3 regions of the Streptomyces sp. NPDC104309 genome follow, and region 2 is predicted to be linked to each of the others. Evidence: riboswitches for the same ligand, from Rfam matches in the RefSeq annotation. Region 2 holds a riboswitch; each other region holds the start of a gene.

Region 1 (5,882 bases), on a different contig from region 2:
GCCGATCCGGACGGTGCGGCGGGCGGTCGTGCCGACGCCAGCCGCTCACGCAGACCGGCCGCGCGGCGCCGGGCATCACGGACCGAGAGCGGCAGCGGCTCCCACCCCGCCAGCCGGCCCAGCGCGACGACCGGCGGGTGGACGGGGGAGACGGCCATGATGTCCGCGGGCGCGCCCATGACCGGCGCCGCGCCCGGTGACGGCAGCAGGACGACCTGGTCCGCGTACTGCACCACCCGCTCCAGCCGGTGCTCCGCCATCAGGACCGTCGTACCGAGGTCGTGCACCAGCCGCTGGAGCACGGCGAGGACCTCCTCGGCCGCCGCCGGGTCCAGGGCGGACGTCGGCTCGTCGAGGACCAGGACCTTCGGGTGCGGGGTGAGCACCGAGCCGATCGCGACCCGCTGCTGCTGGCCGCCGGAGAGCGTGGCGATCGGCCGGTCGCGCAGCCCGGCCAGCCCCAGCAGGTCGAGGGTCTCCTCGACGCGCCGCCGCATCACGTCGGGGGCCAGGCCCAGCGACTCCATCCCGTACGCCAGCTCGTCCTCGACCGTGTCGGTGACGAAGTGGGAGAGCGGGTCCTGGCCCACCGTGCCGACCAGATCGGCGAGTTCGCGCGGTTTGTGGGTACGGGTGTCGCGCCCGTCGACCGTGACCCGGCCGCTCAGCGTGCCGCCGGTGAAGTGCGGCACCAGACCGGACACGGCGCCCAGCAGCGTCGACTTGCCGACCCCGGACGGGCCGACGAGCAGCACCAACTCGCCCTCCGGGACGGTCAGATCGACCCCGGACAGGGTGGGGCGCTCCGTCCCCTCGTACTGCACCGAGACATGCTCGAACCGGATCACTGGCTCTCCTTGGAATGCGGGGCACCCATCGGGGGCGGCACGGGCGCCACCACCGCGGGCAGCAGCCCGATCAGCACCGCCGCCGCGGGCCACAGCGGAAGCACCGGCGCGGCCAGCGGTACGACGCCCGGCCGCAGCGCCGCCGCGTCGACGCCGCCCGCCCAGATCATCGCCACGGCCACGGCGACCCCCGAACCCGCCACCAGCCAGGCCCGCCCGCCCCACCGGTCGGGCCGGTACCGGGTACGGACCGAGCGGGCCCCGCCGAGCCGCAGCCCGGCCATCGCGGCGACCAGCCCGGCGATCAGCAGCGGCAGTCCGTACACCGCGCCCTGCGCTGCCAGCAGCCCGTACGTGCCCGCGCACACCCCGAGCAGCCCGCCGAGCGTGAGGACGTTCGTGGTGTGCCGGACGGCGGGCGGGACCTGGGCCGTGCGCCCGTATCCGCGCGCGTCCATCGAGGCCGCCACCGCGACCGACCGCTCCAACGCGCCCTCCAGGACCGGCAGTCCGATCTGGAGCACCGCCTTGATACCGCCGGTCGGACGGCCCCGCAGCCGCCGCGCGGTGCGCAGCCGCACCACATCGGCGACCATGTTCGGCGCGAACGTCATCGCGACGACGACGGCGACCCCCGCCTCGTACAGCGCACCCGGCAGCGACTTCAGCAGCCGGGTCGGGTTGGCGAGCGAGTTCGCGGCGCCGACGCAGATCAGCAGGGTGGCCAGCTTCGCCCCGTCGTACAGCGCGAAGACCAGCTGCTCGGCGGTGACCCGGCCACCGATCCTGACGCCCTTCGCCCAGTCGGGCAGCGGCACCTCGGGGAGCGTGAACAGCGGATGCGTCCCGGGGATCGGCGAACCGAGAAAGACGGAGAAGACCAGCCGCACACCGACGACGAACAGCCCGATCTTGATGAACGCCCCGTACGAACGGGCCCACGGCGCGTCCGTGCGGCGGGCCGCGACCACATAGCCCGCGACCCCCACCAGCAGCCCGAGCAGCAGCGGATTGGTGGTCCGGGACGCGGCGGTGGCGAGACCGAGCGCCCACAGCCACCAGGCCCCGGCGGGCAGGGCGTTGCTCCGGGTCGTCCCGGGGGCGCGCAGCGGCCGGCGCGGCCGGACGGTGCCGGTGGCGCCGGTCACCCGGCCGCTGGTCGGGGCGGTCATCCGCGGCGGCGGCGGGCCTGCACGACTGCGGCGATGCCGAGGACGAGAACGGCGCCGACGCCGACGAGCACCCCGGCGGACGGCCCGCCACCGGAGCCGCCCGAACCGGCGGAGGCGGCAGCGGGGGCGGAGGCGCCCGGGGACGCCGCAGCGGAGGGCTTCGCGTGCCCGTCGCCCGCGACCTGTTCCCCACAGCCCGAGCCCGGATAGCCGGAGATGGCACAGAGCAACGCGTCGCTGCTGTACCGCAGCGGTTTGGCCACCGAGGCGAGTGCCTCGGCGGTGCTCGCGTCCGGGGCGACCCGCGCGCACGCGGTGCGCGGCGCGGGCGGCGTCTCGCCGGCCGGGGCGTCCGCCGCCGTGCCCGGGTCGATGACCAGCGCGATCCGCTTGGTGCCGGCCTCGGCCGGGGTGTCCGCGCAGATCTTCGCGAAGTCGGGGGAGCGGCGCGGCTTCGCCGAGTCCTGGGAGTCCTCGCTCACCGAGAACCGGAAGCCCTGCACCGTGCCGTCGTCGGGCCGGACCAGGGACGGGCCCTGGGTGGCGTACGTCCAGCCGGTGCCGGAGCCCTCCCAGAACGACCAGTACCGGTACCCGGCCGCCTGGGCCGTCCCCGCGCCGAGCACGGCCAGGACGGCGCCCAGGGCCACCAGCAGCGCGGTGGCCCTTCCCGCGCGCCTCACAGCTGCCGGTTCTTGCGCCGGCCGCTGATCAGGAAGGCCGCGGCCGCGGCGACGACGAGGCCGATGCCGATGAACCACCACACGCCACCGATCACGTCGTCGCCGCTGTGCACCTGGTCCTTCTCCGTGGCCTCGTACCCGGTGTCGGCCGACGGGTCGGGCGTCGTGACGGCCGCGGGCGCGGGACCGGTCGCGTTCAGCCGGTCGACCAGGTCGACGCCGTTGAAGTCGCGGGCGTCGGCGCCGGTCGCGTGCGCGGCCAGGACCAGCTGCGCGTAGGCGGCGGGGCCGTTCTGCTCGGCCCAGGGGCCGGAGTTCTTCTTCAGCCAGGCCATGGCTTTGGCGGCCTTGTCCTGGTGGCCCGCGGCGGACAGGGCGACGACCGCGTCCGCGGTGTTGCCGAAGTCGGGCTGCGGGGTGGTGTCGGTGGCGCCGGGCATCGGGGCCAGGTCGAGGTGGCCGCTCGTGGCGAGGGTGTTCGCGAGGTAGTGGGCGCCGTTCTGGGCGGCCTGCTCGGGCGTGAGACCGGACCCCGGGTGGCAGCTGGTCCCCTTGACCGCGGCGTTGTTCCCGACGGCCAGGGCCTTGCCCATCGCGCCGAGCACGGCGGCGGCGGTGGCGTCCGCGTTGGCGGCGAGCTTGCCGGCCTTGTCGGGCTGGTAGGCGAAGGCGCCGCCGTCCTTGCCGCCGCACGGGATCGCGAGCGCGAGCAGCGGGGAGTAGGGGGTCTTGCCGCCCGGGGTGGTGATGTCCGCGAGCCGCTGGCCCTGCCGGGCGAGGGCGCCGATCACCAGCGAGGTGGAGTTGGCGTCGCTGGGCGCGCCGGCGGTGTAGCCCCAGCCGCCGTCCTCGTTCTGTACGGACTTCAGCCAGCGGACCGAGTTGTTCACGGTGTCGCGGTGCCCGCCCACCTCGACGAACGCCTGGACGGCGGCCGCGGTGGCGTTGGTGTCCAGCACGGTCTTCTCGGTGCAGGGCTGGGAGACGTCGGGCCGGTACGCGGCGTAGGCGCCGTTGCCGCACTGCTGGGCGATCAGCCAGTCCACGGACTTCGTGGCGGGCGTGACGCCCTCCAGACGCTGGGCGAGAAAGGCCAGCGACTGCCGCCAGACACCGTCGTACGTCGGGTCCTTCGTGCCGTACAGCCCGGACGGCAGGGCGAGGGACGGCGAGGGGGAGGGGGACGGCGCCGCCACCGCGACCGGGGCAGCGGCCGCACAGAGCACGGCGGCGGTGGCGGCGAGCGTTGCCGCGCTGCGGCGTACGGTCATGGTGGGCGGTGCCTCTCCTGTGGGGAACCGGGCACAGGCACGCTCAGGCACCAGGCTCCGGCTCCGTATACCTCGACGGTGCCGACCACCGGGGTTCCGGTGGTCGTGAGCCGGTCACGACCGCGGACAGGGCATTCCGGCTCACCGTCTGCGACGACGGTTCACGGTTGCGTGGTCAGCGCCGGATTCGCACCGGCTTCCCCCTGAACGGGCATGATGACGACCCGCACACTCTACCGGGCGGGGCCGGACGGGTTCCGGGGCCGTCCCTGGGGCTCGTTCCGGACGGGACGGGCGCGTCGGCTCGTCGCGGCCCCGAGGGTCCCGGCGGGCGACGGCTTCACCGCGTTCGCCGGAAGCCGGGCCCGTATGCGAACCGGGCCCGTGCGGGAGCCGGGGTGCCGGGGAGAGGGCGAACGAGCCCCCTGCCCGGCGGCCCGCTGCCCGGCGGCCTGCCGCGCCCTTCGCACCGCGACGGCCGCGCCCTTCACACCGCGATGTACGTCACCGGCTTGCTCCCCGCCACCGCCTCCGCGCGCCCCAGCCTGACCAGGCGCCGCAGATGCGCCTCGGCCTCCGAGACGGCGATGTTCCGCGAACCGTGCGCGATCTGCTCCCACGGCCGGTTCCACTCCATCCGCTCGGCCAGCTCCCACGGCGTGAGCGGCGTGGCCAGCAGCTTGAGCAGTCCGGTGAGGCGTTCCTCGTGATGGTCCAGGAGCTCCCGTACCCGCCCCGCGGCGTCCGTGAACGCGTACTGATGGGCGGGCAGCACCTCCGCCACGCCGAGCCGGCCGATGTGCTCCAGCGAGCCGAGGTAGTCACCGATGGGGTCTCCCCCGGCGGAAGGGGCGGTGCCCGGCGCGGCGTCCGGGTCCTCGTACAGCCCGATGTGCGGGCTGATCCCCGGCAGCAGATGATCTCCCGAGAACAGCCGTCCCCGGCCCGGCAGATTCCCCGGATGCTCCTCCTCCAGATGCAGACAGACATGACCGGGCGTGTGTCCCGGAGTCCAGATCGCCCGCAGTTCGCGGCCCGCCAGGCCGAGGAGCTCGCCCGGAACGATCTCCCGGTCCGGGAGCGCGGACCGCAGCCCCGGCAGGGTGCGCATCCGGCCGTCCTCGACCGCGGCCCGCAGCGGTGCGAGATGCTCCTGGGGCGCACCGACGGCGGTGAGCTTCGTCAGGAGGTACGACAGCCAGGTGCCGGGCCGGGCCTCACGGGTGCGGCGCACGATCGCGGCGTCCGCCGCGTGCATGGCGATCCAGGCCCCGGACGCCTCGCGCACCTGACCGGAGAGGCCGTGGTGGTCGGGGTGGTGGTGGGTGATGACCACCCCGTGGATGTCGCCGATGCCCGTACCGATCGCGTCGAGCCCGGCGGTGAGGGTGTCCCACGCCTCCGGATCGTCCCAGCCCGTGTCGATCAGGACCGGCCCGCGATCGGTGTCGAGGACATGGACGAGGGTGTGGCCGAGCGGATTGTCCGGGATGGGGACCTTGATGCTGTGCACGCCCCCGCCATGGTCGGTCACCTGCGTCATGGGCTCCCCATCTCTCGTCGAGGCCTGGTCGGCGCACCGGACGTACGGCCGTGCGGCGCACCGCGCCCACTGTAACGAGAACTTGTTTCAGTAGTAGCCCTGGTCGACCATCTGTCCGTACACCCATCTGCCCGGCGCACCCGGGGAGTTCGGCGCGCACGAGACCGCGGGACGGCCGCCGCCGGCTCGCGGGACGGCCGCGCCGGTGGGTACCGGGCGCGGGCCGCCCCTTGTTTCCGCCCGTGGCCCGCGTGCGTCGTGCGCCGTGCGGGCCGCGGCTCCCGCGTCGGCGCGGGGTGGTCCGGACAGCCGGAGCCCCGCGCCGGGCGGTGGATCCGGGGTCACCGGCCGGACGGCCGGTGACC
Region 2 (5,882 bases):
ACGGTCCGGACTCGAACCACACCGGACCCCGGGGACTTCTCCGGGACCTGCGGCCGAGCGGGCTGCCGCGGTCCGCGGCCACAGCCGGGACCTGCTGGTCCCGCACCATGCCAAGGCCGAGCCCGAAGCGATCGATGAAGACACCCACGGGGACCGGCTCAAGCAGTGCTTCCACGACGAGGGACTGCCCCTGGACGTGCGAGCGGCAGGCGCCCTGCTCCTGCTGGGAAGCCGGAGCAGGCAGGGAACCCTGTTCTCCCCCTTGCCGTCGACGGTGGGTATCGCGCCGCGGACGGTTCGCCTTCGGTGATCTGCCGGCGTGGCCCGTGCGGCAGGGGCGTCCAGGCAGGGGACGTGTTGTCGCTCATGACAGCGGGAGGTAGACGACGTTGGGGGAGCCGGTGACCGGGTGGGCATCGATCCGGGACCGCACCCCGTAGACCTCCGCCAGCAGTTCCTCCGTCAGCACCGCGTGCGGGGAGCCGGACGCCACCACCCGTCCGGCGCTGAGGACGAACAGCCGGTCGCAGTAGGAAGCGGCCAGGTTGAGGTCGTGCAGCACCAGCAGATTGGTGGTGCCCAGCGTCCTCACCAGGCTGAGGATCTCCAGCTGGTAGCGGATGTCCAGATGGTTGGTGGGCTCGTCGAGCGCCAGCAGTCCCGGGTCCTGGACCAGGGCGCGGGCGATCAGGGCCCGTTGCCGTTCCCCGCCGGACAGTTCCTCGAACCGCCGGTCGGCCAGGGCCACTGCGCCGACACGCCGCAGCGCCCGGTCGATGCGGTGGGCGTCGTCGGCGTCGTCCTGCTCCCAGAACCGTTTGTGCGGGCTGCGGCCCATCGCCACCACTTCGCGCACGGTCAGGCCGAAGGCGCCGGGGCTGTCCTGCGGTACGACGGCGACACGCCGCGCCCGTTCCTTCACACCGAGGGCCGCGGCGTCCGCCCCGTCCAGCAGGACCCGCCCCGCTGCGGGGCGCAGGGCGCCGTACACACAGCGCAGAAAGGTGGTCTTGCCGCTGCCGTTCGGCCCGACCAGGCCGACCGTCTCGCCGGGGGCGGCGTCCAGCGCGACCCCGTCGAGCAGGGTGCGGCCGGCCACCTCGTAGCTGATCCCGTCGGCGGCGAGCGCCGCCGGGGACGGCGCCGGGCTCATCCGGTGATCCCTTCGGTACGGCTGGAACGGCGCAGCAGCCAGAGGAAGAACGGGCCGCCCACCAGTGCGGTGACCACCCCGGCGGGAATCTCCTCGGGGGCCGCCACAGTCCGCGCCAGCAGATCGGCCAGCAGCAGGAAGACCGCCCCGCCGAGCGCGGTCACCGGCAGCAGTCTGCGGTGGGACGCGCCGACGATCAGCCGGGCGGCGTGCGGGATCATCAGGCCGACGAAGCCGATCGCCCCGCTGTAGGCGACCAGTACGCCGACGATCAGCGACACCAGCACGAAGACCCCGCCCCGGAAACGTCCGGGGTCCAGGCCGAGGCTGCGGGCCCCCTCCTCCCCGGTCAGCAGCAGATCCAGCGGACGGGCCAGGCTGATCAGGAGTACGGCCCCGACGCCCAATACCACGGCGGGCAGGGCCAGTTCGTCCCAGCGGGCGCCGCCCAGGCCGCCCAGGGTCCAGAACAGGATCGCCCGCACCTGCTCGGCCCGGGAGGACAGCACCAGAATCAGGCTGGTGAACGCGGACAGCACATACTGGATCGCCACCCCGGCCAGAATCAGCCGACCGGTCGTCATGGTGCCGCCGCGCCGGGCCATCGCGTAGACGGCGACCAGTGCGGCCATGGACCCGGCGAACGCGGCGGCGGGCAGCGCCACATCGGCGGCGGCACCGGCGCCGACCCCCAGCACGATGACCACGACGGCGCCCGCCGACGCCCCGGAGGAGGCGCCCAGCAGAAACGGATCGGCCAGCGGGTTGCGCACCAGCGCCTGGAGCACCGCGCCCGACAGGGCCAGCCCGGCGCCGACGACGACCCCGAGCAGCACCCTGGGCAGCCGTACCTCCCACACGATCGTCTGGTACGCGCCGGTGCGTTCGCCGCCCAGCACCGTACGCACCACCTCGCCCGGCGGAATCCGTACCGGGCCGAGCGCCAGGCCGGCCACCGCCGCCGCGAGCAGCAGCACCGTGAGGACGCCGATCACGACGGGTGTCGAGCGGAGGACGGCCTTCAGGCGGGGGCGGGCGGACTCCGCGCTCACGGGGTACCGGGGTGCAGCTGCCCGGCCAGGTCCTGCACGGCGTCGGCGACCCGGACGCCGAGCACGGCCGAGGACAGCGGGAGTACCGCGAACCTCTTGTTCCTGATCGCCGGTACGTCCGCGAGCGCCGGGTCGTTCAGCAGCCGCTTCTTCTTGGCCGCGACCGTGGTGCCGCCGTAGTCGTAGATCACGACCACCTCGGGCCTGCGCTTGATGACCTGCTCCCAGGACACGTCGCCGAAGGTGCCATCGAGGTCCGCGAAGACGTTCCTGCCCCCGGCGAGCCGGACGATCTCGTTGCCGATGCCGTTGCCGCCCGCCGTGAACGCGGAGCTGTCGCCGGAGTCGTACACGAACACCGAGGGATGTGAGGAGCCCTTGAGCTCTGTCTCGACCGCCCTGATCTTCTGCCGCTCCTCGGCGATCAGCTTCCTGCCGCGCTCCGGTACGCCGAAGGTCCTGGCGACCTGGGTGATCTCGGTGGCGAGCTGATCGATACCGACCTTGCCCTTGGTGCAGTACTCGATGTTCAGCCGGGTGTTGATGCCGCTCTTCCGGAGCCCCGCCCGGTCCTGGCCCCTGGCCTTGTCGAAGGCGCTGCTGTAACCGCCGTAGACGAAGTCGGGGTTGGCACCGAGCAGCACCTCCTTGGAGGGGTACTCCTTCGCGAGCACCTTGGTTGTGGCGTATGCGGACCGGTACTTCGGCAGGATGCTGTCGTCCAGGTAGGCCGTCCCGGCCAGCCGGTCCTGGAGCCCGAGGGCCAGCATGATCTCGGTGGCGTGCTGGTTCATGGTGACAGCCCGCTTCGGCGGGGCGTCGAAGGTCGTCCTCGTACCGCAGTTGGTGACCGTGTAGGGGAAACCGTCGGCGGCCGGTGCGGCCTCTGTCCTGCCCTCGCCGCCCGTGCCGGAGCCACAGCCGGTGAGCGGCAGCAGAAGCAGCGGTATGAGCGCGAGTGGTACATGGCGGATCCGGAGCATGACCGAGCCTTTCCGGGGGATGTCCTCGTCCCCTGGCTGTACGGAGAAGGCGGCGCGGCCAGTGTCTGGCTTCCGGGCTGCTGCAGCCCGGTCACAGTGGCGGGACCGTACCGGATTCACACCGGTTTCCTGACGCGCGTCGCCTGAGATTTCGGGGCCCAGTCTGTCAGACCGCGGAATCAGCGAGCCCGTCAGTACAACGAGCCTGTCCGTACACCGCGCGTTTACGCTGCGTACCCATTCGGCTCCATCAGCGTTGCCGGGTATGCGGACGTTTGACACGATAGGTCGGAAGGTGAGGGATACGGCAGCGCGCCGCTGTCCGCCTCGCCAGCCTTTCGGAAGGAGCGATCATGGCTGTGAAGGCCGCTGGACGACGCTCCGGCGATACGAAGCCGGCGACGCATCCCGTCCAGGACGTTTTGGCACACCCCATGGAGACCATGACGACGGTCGTGGACAGAGTCCCGGGTGTCGAGGTGGTCAAGGGTGTCTTCGACGGCGTACTGGACTCCGTCGGAGTCGTCTCGCCGCACGCCCGGCGGGTCACGGCGTACGCCGGAGCCGGTCTGCTCGGTGCGGTGGGGTTGATCGAGTGGCCGGTGGCGGTCGCAGGCGCCGCGGTGGTGTGGCTGACCCAGCCGCGCCGTGAGGACGTGACCGAGGAGTCGGCAGGTGCCGGTCACGGGCTGCGGGCCAAGCAGGCGGCCCGGTCGGCCAAGGCGTCGACCGCTTCGACGGCTTCGCGGAAGCCCAAGTCGCCGGCGAAGGCTTCGGCCAAGACGTCGACGAAGGCGACCGGCGCGAAAGGGAAGGCGAAGGCCGGCCCGTCCGGGCAGCGCGGCAGCGCGCGAAAGCCTGCGGCAGCCGGGCGGAAGAAGAGCTGAACACCCTCAGCGTGCTTGATCGCCCGCTGCCCGTCGCCGGGTGGCAGGTTCGCTCACTCTCGGGCTCGAAGGCCCGGTCCCGCACAACGGCCTGACGACGAGCCCGTGAAGGTGAGAGATGCTGTCGCGTTTGCTGCCCCTGTTGCCCGTTGCAGAGCTGAGCAGCGCTCTTGCCACTGCCCCGGTCCGGGCCACTCGCCGTATGACACCATCGGCGTCGGCGGCGGGGCACGTGGCTACCGAGATCGTCAGCGCCGGTGTGCGGAGTGCGGTAGGTGGCGCGGCGGCCGTGTCGAGGGCGGGGCTGCTGTTCGGCAGGGCTGCCCGAAATGCCATGGCTCCTCAGGTCGGGTACTGGCACGCCGCATCGCGTATGCACCTCGCCCTGCACCACTCCCCGGACGCTCCGCTGAAGTCTGTGGCGCGTCTTGAGGACGCGGCCGCGAAGGTTGCTTCCGAGCTGTGCGAGCACCCCGACGTGGTGAGCGCCTATTGGGACGGGGGGCTGATGCGGCTCGTCGTACAGCTTGCCGAGGACGGGGCCGATGAGGATGTGGCGGACGCGGCGGCCGAATTGGCCGCCGGGCACGGTCTGGAGCAGGTCGGTGAGCCAACGCTGGCCCATGCACATCCGGGCGCTGCCGGCGGTGTGCGCGCGAGCTTGGTCGGCCTGGCGTGCGACGCCGTTGGGGTCGCCGCCGCGCTGACCGCGCGGAGCGCGCGCGTGCAGCAGGCGCCCCAGGCGGTATCGGCCGTGGCGACGCTGCTGCGGGAGGACTCGCGGGTGCGGGCCCTACTGCGCCGCTCGCTGGGCACCGACGGTACCGATCTGCTGCTCGCCGCGGCGTATGCGGCGGCCAACGGCGTCGGTCAGTCGCCCACACCGCTGCTGCTCGACGCGGCACTGCGGACCACCCAACTGGTGGCGGCCCTGGCTCGGCTCGCCGCGTTCGACGCGGTGCACGACGCGCTGTGCGAACCCAGTCGGCTGACAGTTGCCGGGAACGACATCGAGCGGCCGCCCCTGCGGGCCTGCCCGGGGGAGGAGTACGCCGACGCCGCGGTCAACGGCATGTTGGCCGGGGCGGCGACGACGCTGTTGTTCACCCGTGACCTGGGCAAAGCTGCCGAGGCCGTACTTGCCGGGACCCCCAAGGCGGCGAGGTACGGCCCGGCCGGCTTCACCGCGGCGCTGAGCACCCTGCTGGCCCGCGAGGACGCCCTGGTCCGCGACGCCGAGCGGCTGCGTCGGCTCGAACTCGTGGACACCGTGGTGCTGCACCCGGAAGCGCTGCACCGCTACCGGCTGTGTGTGCTGGAGGTCCACCCGAGCACCGACGACTGGGACCATCACCAGCTCTGGCAGGCCGCCACCAGGGCTCTCCAGGGGACCTCGTGGGATGTCTCGTGGGGGAACGGCGAGGCAGCCGGTACGGCGGAGGAGGCGTACCTCGGCCTGCGCCCGGTACCCGGCGGTCCGCCGGCGGAGACGGGCATGATGATCGCCTCACTGGGCGACCAGGACGTCGGCACCGTGCTGGTCGGCTGGGAGACCGACCCGATGGCCGAGGCCGCGCTGGACGCGGCGCGGCGCGCGGGCCTGCACGTCGTGGTCGTCGAGAACGATTCGCTGGACGAGTTCGGGGTACTGGCCGATGAACTCGCCCCCGCCGACCGGCCGTTCGCCGATGTGGTGCGCGCCCTGCAGGACGAGGGGCGGACGGTGTTGACGGTGGCGCGCGTCCCGCACGAATACTCCTCGGACCGCCCCTTGTCGTCGGGGCCGGGCAGACAGCGGTTGTCCGCC
Region 3 (5,882 bases), on a different contig from region 2:
GTTCACCAACCCGACGTGATCAACGCCAACACCAGGAAGTTAGCAACGCTACCTCGTTCGTAGCAGCGCTACGCGCAGCGCTCTCCCGGCCCCACAGGACCCCGCACGACCCCGTCCCGCCGCTCGCCGCTCGCCGGACACTCGTCCCGGACAATCCGGATGCCGTCCGCCCGCCCCTCGTGATACTTCACTCGGTCATGACCGATCTTGAGACTCCCCGCCTCCTGCTCCGCCTGATGAGCGCCTCCGACGCCTTGCGGGTAATGGCGGGCACACCGGGCGAGGGGGCCGACTGGGCGCCGGGATACCCGTCCGCCGGCGAGACGGCCGCGGCGGAGCGCTTCCTCGACGCCTGCGCGACGACGGGTGATCCCAGCCCGTTCGGCTCGTACGAGATATGTCGCCGTGAGGACGGAGTCGTGATCGGCGGGCTGGGATTCCACGGCGCCCCGGACGAGAACGGGCACGTCACGATCGGCTACGGCCTCGTTCCCTCGGTTCAGGGAAGGGGTTACGCCTCCGAGGCGCTGCGGGCGCTGCTGCTGTTCGCCCGCGAGCAGGGGGTGATCTGTGTCCACGGTGACACCGACCTGGACAACCTCGCGTCGCAGCACGTCATGACAGCCGTCGGCATGCGCCTGGTGAAGGAGGACGCGAAGCTGAAGTACTACCGGATCGACTGGGGTCGACAGGGCAAGGAGCAGTGAGTACGCGACCGTCCGTTCCCCGGGGACGGCCGCGCCTGGCAGGACGGCGGAACCCGCCGGGGAGGCTCCCGGCGGGTTCCGATGTCCGCTGGTGGTGAGTAGTGGTACGCCGGTCAGCCGGCTGCGGCGGCCCGGTTCGCCGTACCGCCTCCCGTCGCGACGGTGCCGGCCCTCGGTACGAGAAGCCGTTCCGTCAGGTGGCCGAAGACGAGACCAAAGGTCACCCAGAGGGTGGCCTGTACCGCGAGGGTGGCGAGCCGGAACTCCCAGAGCAGGGTAGCCGGGAAATCCCTTCCCACCTCGTTGAACGACGGCAGGAACGCATAGGCGACCCCGATCACGACCGCGTAGGCGGCCGATGCGGCGATCGTCGCGTTCCAGTTGCCCAGGCGGGGAGCCAGCCGCTTGCCGAGGATGACGGCGGCGACCGCCAGCAGCACACTGAGGGCGACCATCAGGAAGAACAGGGCGGTGCGGCGGCCGATGGTGTCGGGGTTGCCGACGGCCGGCGGGTTGGCCGGGTACTTCAGGAACGGCACGACGTACACCGTCAGCAGGGCGGCACCCGCGATCAGGGCCGCCGTGGCCCGTGGGCCGAATCGGCCGATCCGGCCCAGGGCGTAGCAGAAGACGAGGGCGGCGATCCCGCCGATCGCCACACCGAAGACGAGCACACCGGTGGCAAGACCCGCGGTGGACTGCACGGCGCGGCTGACGAGTTCCTCACCGCCGCCGTGGTCATGACTGTGCGACTCTTCGAGGGCGATGGCCGCGTCCACCCGGGACTCACCGAGCAGGTAGGCGACGAGCAGCGCGAGCGCGCCCGCGGCGAGGCCGGCCAGCATGCCGCGGACGAGCAGGGCTCTGACAGATATGGAGTTCATGAGGTCTTCCCCAGGATCGGACGGTACGTCAGTGGCAGGGGAAACCGAGGAGATGGCGACCGTCGTGGACCCACTCGTGGACACCCTCGCCGGAGATGACCGCGGTGGCGCCCTGTTCCGCGCCGACGAAGTACAGCAGTACGAGCATGAGGATGCCGAAGAAGACCGCCCAAGGGGCGATGGACTTCAGGGAGATGGGGGTGATCGCCGGTACGGCGGTGGCGGGGGCAGCACTCTGTGCCATGGCAGAACCTCCTGAGGGAACACGCGTCCCGATCGTGGTGCCTGAGACGAAGGTGCTGGGTCTGACTTCCCGTACGGGTACGGGTACACAGTGGCGCGACCGTGCCGGATTCTCACCGGACTTCCGTCACACCTTCGTCATGTCCGTCGGACGATACCTCCTGGGAGCGGGCAGGGCCACGGTCCCGTCGGCGGGGCCGCGACGCCCGCATGCCATGGTGAGCGCACGCGAGAGGCCACGGTTCAGGGAGTTGACCGGTTCATGACGGTACAGGTGATGCTGATCTCACCGGCACTCAACGCCGCGCTGCGCGAGGCCCGCTTCGACGACGACGCCGCGCTCGACGCGGCCGGGGCCCGGCGGGCCCGCGCCGCCGCGGCGGCGGTGCCCTCGGCCGATCGGTATGTGCGCGGGCCGTCCGAACGGTGTGCCGGGACCGCCGACGCGCTGGGGTTGCGCGCCAGGCCCGAACCCGCGGTCCGTGGCTGGGACATGGGCCGCTGGAGCGGGCGGCGGCTGGCCGAGGTGAGCGGCGTCGAGCCGGACGCGGTGTCGCTCTGGATGACCGATCCGTCGGCGGCCCCGCACGGCGGCGAATCGTTGCTGGAGTTCTGCGCCAGGATCGGCGGCCTGCTGGACTCACTGGAGTCCGGGTACGGCGAGGAGGGCGGCCGTGTGCTGGCGGTCGTCGAGCCCGCCGTGGTGCGGGCGGTGGTCGTACGGGCGCTCGCTCTGCCGGCGGAGGCGTTCTGGCGGCTGGATGTCGCCCCGCTCACCCTGACCGGACTCAGCGGTCGGTCGGGACGGTGGAACCTGCGCTGCGGTCAGCCGCTGTCCCCCGCTCCGCGGCACCGGCATCCTCGCTCCGCCACCACTCCCCGGGACAACTGAGGTGCCGGCGACCGTAGTCAGCGCATAGTCTGATGGGGCAGCTGGTTCGCCCTGTCCGCCAGACAGGCGCGTCGCAAGAGGGAACCCGGTGGGAATCCGGGACTGCCCCGCAGCGGTGAGTGGGAACGACCGCCGTCATCAAGCACTGGACCCGAGACGGGCTCCGGGAAGCGACGGCCAGTAGGTGTCTCGTACGCGAGACGTGCCCGCGAGTCCGAAGACCTGCCACTGCCCGTGCGCGTCGGACGCGCACGGTGATCCCGGTGACCTCGTGGGCGGGTCGGCGTACGGATCGGGCAGGGCAGGCGCGTCGGCACGACGCGACGGTTCGGTCCGCTCCGTCCTCCCTTCGCGCCTTCGGCACGTCCCGGGGTCGTACCAGGACACACGCTCGCGAAGGAGAGTTCCGTGACCAGCAAGTCCGCAGCCGCGGCAGCCCGGGCCACCGTGTACGGCTGTCCCCGCCAAGGGGGAGACCGGGAACTGAAGAGGGCCGTCGAGGGGTACTGGAAGGGCCGTGTCACCGCGGCCGGCCTGCGGGAGACCGCCGCCGGCCTGCGCCGCGCCAACTGGCTCCGGCTCGTCGACGACGGCATCCACGAGGTACCGACCGGTGACTTCTCGTACTACGACCACGTACTGGACACCAGCGTGATGGTGGGTGCCGTACCCGCCAGGCACCGCGACGCCGTCGAAGCCGACGGGCTGGACGGCTATTTCGCGATGGCGCGCGGTACGCAGGACGTGGCGCCGCTCGAAATGACCAAGTGGTTCGACACGAACTACCACTACCTGGTGCCGGAGCTCGGTCCCGACACTGTCTTCACCGCCGACTCCACCAAGCAGGTCGCGGAGTTCGAGGAGGCGCTGGCCCTCGGGCTCAGCCCCCGGCCGGTGCTCGTCGGCCCGGTGACATATCTGTTGCTGGCCAAGCCCGCTCCGGGCGTCGCCGCCGACTTCGAACCGCTGACCCTGCTCGACCGGCTGCTGCCGGTGTACGCGGAGGTGCTGGCCGATCTGCGCGCGGCCGGTGCCCGGTGGGTGCAGCTCGACGAGCCGGCCCTGGTCCAGGACCGCACCGCGGCGGAGCTCAGCGCCACCGCACACGCCTACCGTTGCCTCGGCGCGCTCACCGACCGGCCGCGACTCCTCGTCGCCTCCTATTTCGACCGGCTCGGCGAGGCCCTCGGCGTGCTGGCGAAGGCACCGGTCGACGGACTCGCACTCGACTTCACGGGCCCGGCGTCCGCCAACCTGCCGGATCTCGCCGCGGTCGGCGGTCTTCCGGGCAAGCGGCTGGTCGCCGGAGTCGTCGACGGCCGCAACGTATGGATCAACGACCACCAGCGGTCCCTGGCGACGCTCGGCACCCTGCTCGGTCTCGCCGACCGGGTCGATGTCGCGGCCTCCTGCTCCCTGCTGCACGTTCCCCTCGATGTGAACGCCGAGCGCGACCTCGATCCGCAGGTGGCCCGCTGGCTGGCCTTCGCCCGGCAGAAGTCCGCCGAGATCGCCACCCTGGCCAAGGGGCTCGCACAGGGCACGGACACGATCGCCGCCGAACTCGCCGCCAACCGTGCCGATCTGGCCTCGCGCAGCCGATCGGCGCTCACCCACGACCCGGCGGTACGGGCACGGGCCGCGGCCGTCACGGAGTCCGACGTGCGCCGCGAACCGTCGTATCCGCGGCGGGCGGCGGCCCAACGCGAGTGCCTGCGGCTTCCTCCGCTGCCCACCACCACGATCGGTTCGTTCCCCCAGACGGCCCAACTGCGCACCGCACGCGCCGATCTGCGGGCCGGACGCATCGACACCGCCACGTACGACAAGCGGATCGAGGCCGAGATCCAGGAGGTGCTGGCGTTCCAGGAGAAGGCGGGCATCGATGTGCTGGTGCACGGCGAGCCCGAACGCAACGACATGGTGCAGTACTTCGCCGAGCGGCTCACCGGCTACGTCGCCACCCGGCACGGCTGGGTCCAGTCGTACGGCACACGGTATGTCCGGCCGCCGATCCTGGCCGGGGACGTCTCCCGCCCGGAACCGATGACGGTCCGCTGGACGGCGTACGCGCGGTCGCTCACCGATCGGCCGGTCAAGGGCATGCTCACCGGTCCCGTCACCATGCTCGCCTGGTCCTTCGTCCGCGACGACCAGCCGCTCGGCGAGACCGCCCGCCAGGTCGCCCTCGCGCTGCGGGACGAGGTGAACGACCTTGAGACCGCGGGTGGTTGCGTCATCCAGGTCGACGAGCCCGCCCTGCGCGAGACACTGCCGCTGCGGGCCGCCGACCGCGCCGGGTATCTGGACTGGGCCACCGAGGCGTTCCGGCTGGCCACCAGTGGTGTCCGTGCTGACACCCAGATCCATACGCACATGTGTTACGCGGAATTCGGCGACATCCTCCGGGCCATCGCCGACCTGGATGCCGATGTGATCAGTCTGGAGGCGGCCCGTTCCCACATGCGGGTGGCCGACGAGCTGGCATCGGCCGGCTATCCGAGGGAGGTCGGTCCCGGCGTGTACGACATCCACTCCCCACGGGTGCCGAGCACAGGCGAGGCGGTCGCCCTGCTCCGTAAGGGACTCGAAGCGATTCCGGCCGAACGACTGTGGGTCAATCCCGACTGCGGCCTGAAGACGCGGGGCTGGCCCGAAGTGCGCGCCTCGCTGGAGAACCTGGTCTCGGCGGCCGTCGAGGTACGGGCCACGGTGGCCGGCACCGCCCACTGACCCGCGGCGCGGCCCGGGACGGGCACCCGTCCCGGGCCGCGCACAGCACGCCTCCGTGCAAGAAGCGTGGTCCGGACCAGAGCCTTGGCAGCCTCTTGGTCAGGCATGACATGATCGAGTTCGCACCTCACCCGGCGCCTGCTCGTGTCCGCCCTCCCCGTACTCGCTCCCGTCTCGGCCTCCTCCGGTCTCGCGGCCGAGGTACCCGTCCCCGAATCCCGGGCCGCTGCCGCGGCGGGGACGTTCACCGACGATTTCGACGGCGGGCGACCGCCGGGGGCGTGCCCCGGCCGACGTACGCGCCGCCGCCGCGCGGCGCGTACGTCGGCGCGTATGTCGGCGCGTATGTCGGCGCGTATGTCGGCGCGTATGTCGGCGTCCCGGGTGCGGGCGCGAGCTCACTCGTCCCGGTACGCCTCCAGC

Evidence for each region. Region 2 has a riboswitch for cobalamin ahead of ACZ68L_RS11970 (ABC transporter substrate-binding protein). Riboswitches for the same ligand answer to the same signal wherever they lie in the genome.
Region 1: linked by a shared signal. The riboswitch ahead of ACZ68L_RS19720 (prenyltransferase/squalene oxidase repeat-containing protein) and the one ahead of ACZ68L_RS11970 (ABC transporter substrate-binding protein) in region 2 are both predicted to bind cobalamin.
Region 3: linked by a shared signal. The riboswitch ahead of ACZ68L_RS22285 (CbtB domain-containing protein) and the one ahead of ACZ68L_RS11970 (ABC transporter substrate-binding protein) in region 2 are both predicted to bind cobalamin.

The regions. Positions count from the first base shown of each region.
Region 1 is NZ_JBVJMV010000012.1:182,872-188,753, reverse strand. Features, by position in the region: gene ACZ68L_RS19735 (ABC transporter ATP-binding protein) at 1-848, opposite strand, end outside; gene ACZ68L_RS19730 (energy-coupling factor transporter transmembrane component T) at 845-2,020, opposite strand; gene ACZ68L_RS19725 (SCO2322 family protein) at 2,017-2,703, opposite strand; gene ACZ68L_RS19720 (prenyltransferase/squalene oxidase repeat-containing protein) at 2,700-3,974, opposite strand; cobalamin riboswitch at 4,083-4,217, opposite strand; gene ACZ68L_RS19715 (MBL fold metallo-hydrolase) at 4,462-5,517, opposite strand.
Region 2 is NZ_JBVJMV010000006.1:330,268-336,149, forward strand. Features, by position in the region: gene ACZ68L_RS11955 (hypothetical protein) at 1-175, opposite strand, end outside; gene ACZ68L_RS11960 (ABC transporter ATP-binding protein) at 365-1,153, opposite strand; gene ACZ68L_RS11965 (FecCD family ABC transporter permease) at 1,150-2,205, opposite strand; gene ACZ68L_RS11970 (ABC transporter substrate-binding protein) at 2,202-3,188, opposite strand; cobalamin riboswitch at 3,228-3,379, opposite strand; gene ACZ68L_RS11975 (hypothetical protein) at 3,542-4,075, shown strand; gene ACZ68L_RS11980 (HAD-IC family P-type ATPase) at 4,194-5,882, shown strand, end outside.
Region 3 is NZ_JBVJMV010000014.1:215,520-221,401, reverse strand. Features, by position in the region: gene ACZ68L_RS22295 (GNAT family N-acetyltransferase) at 198-707, shown strand; gene ACZ68L_RS22290 (CbtA family protein) at 821-1,591, opposite strand; gene ACZ68L_RS22285 (CbtB domain-containing protein) at 1,620-1,835, opposite strand; adenosylcobalamin (AdoCbl) riboswitch at 1,881-1,974, opposite strand; gene ACZ68L_RS22280 (histidine phosphatase family protein) at 2,097-2,726, shown strand; cobalamin riboswitch at 2,752-2,969, shown strand; gene metE (5-methyltetrahydropteroyltriglutamate--homocysteine S-methyltransferase) at 3,135-5,459, shown strand; gene ACZ68L_RS22270 (dihydrolipoyl dehydrogenase family protein) at 5,858-5,882, opposite strand, start outside.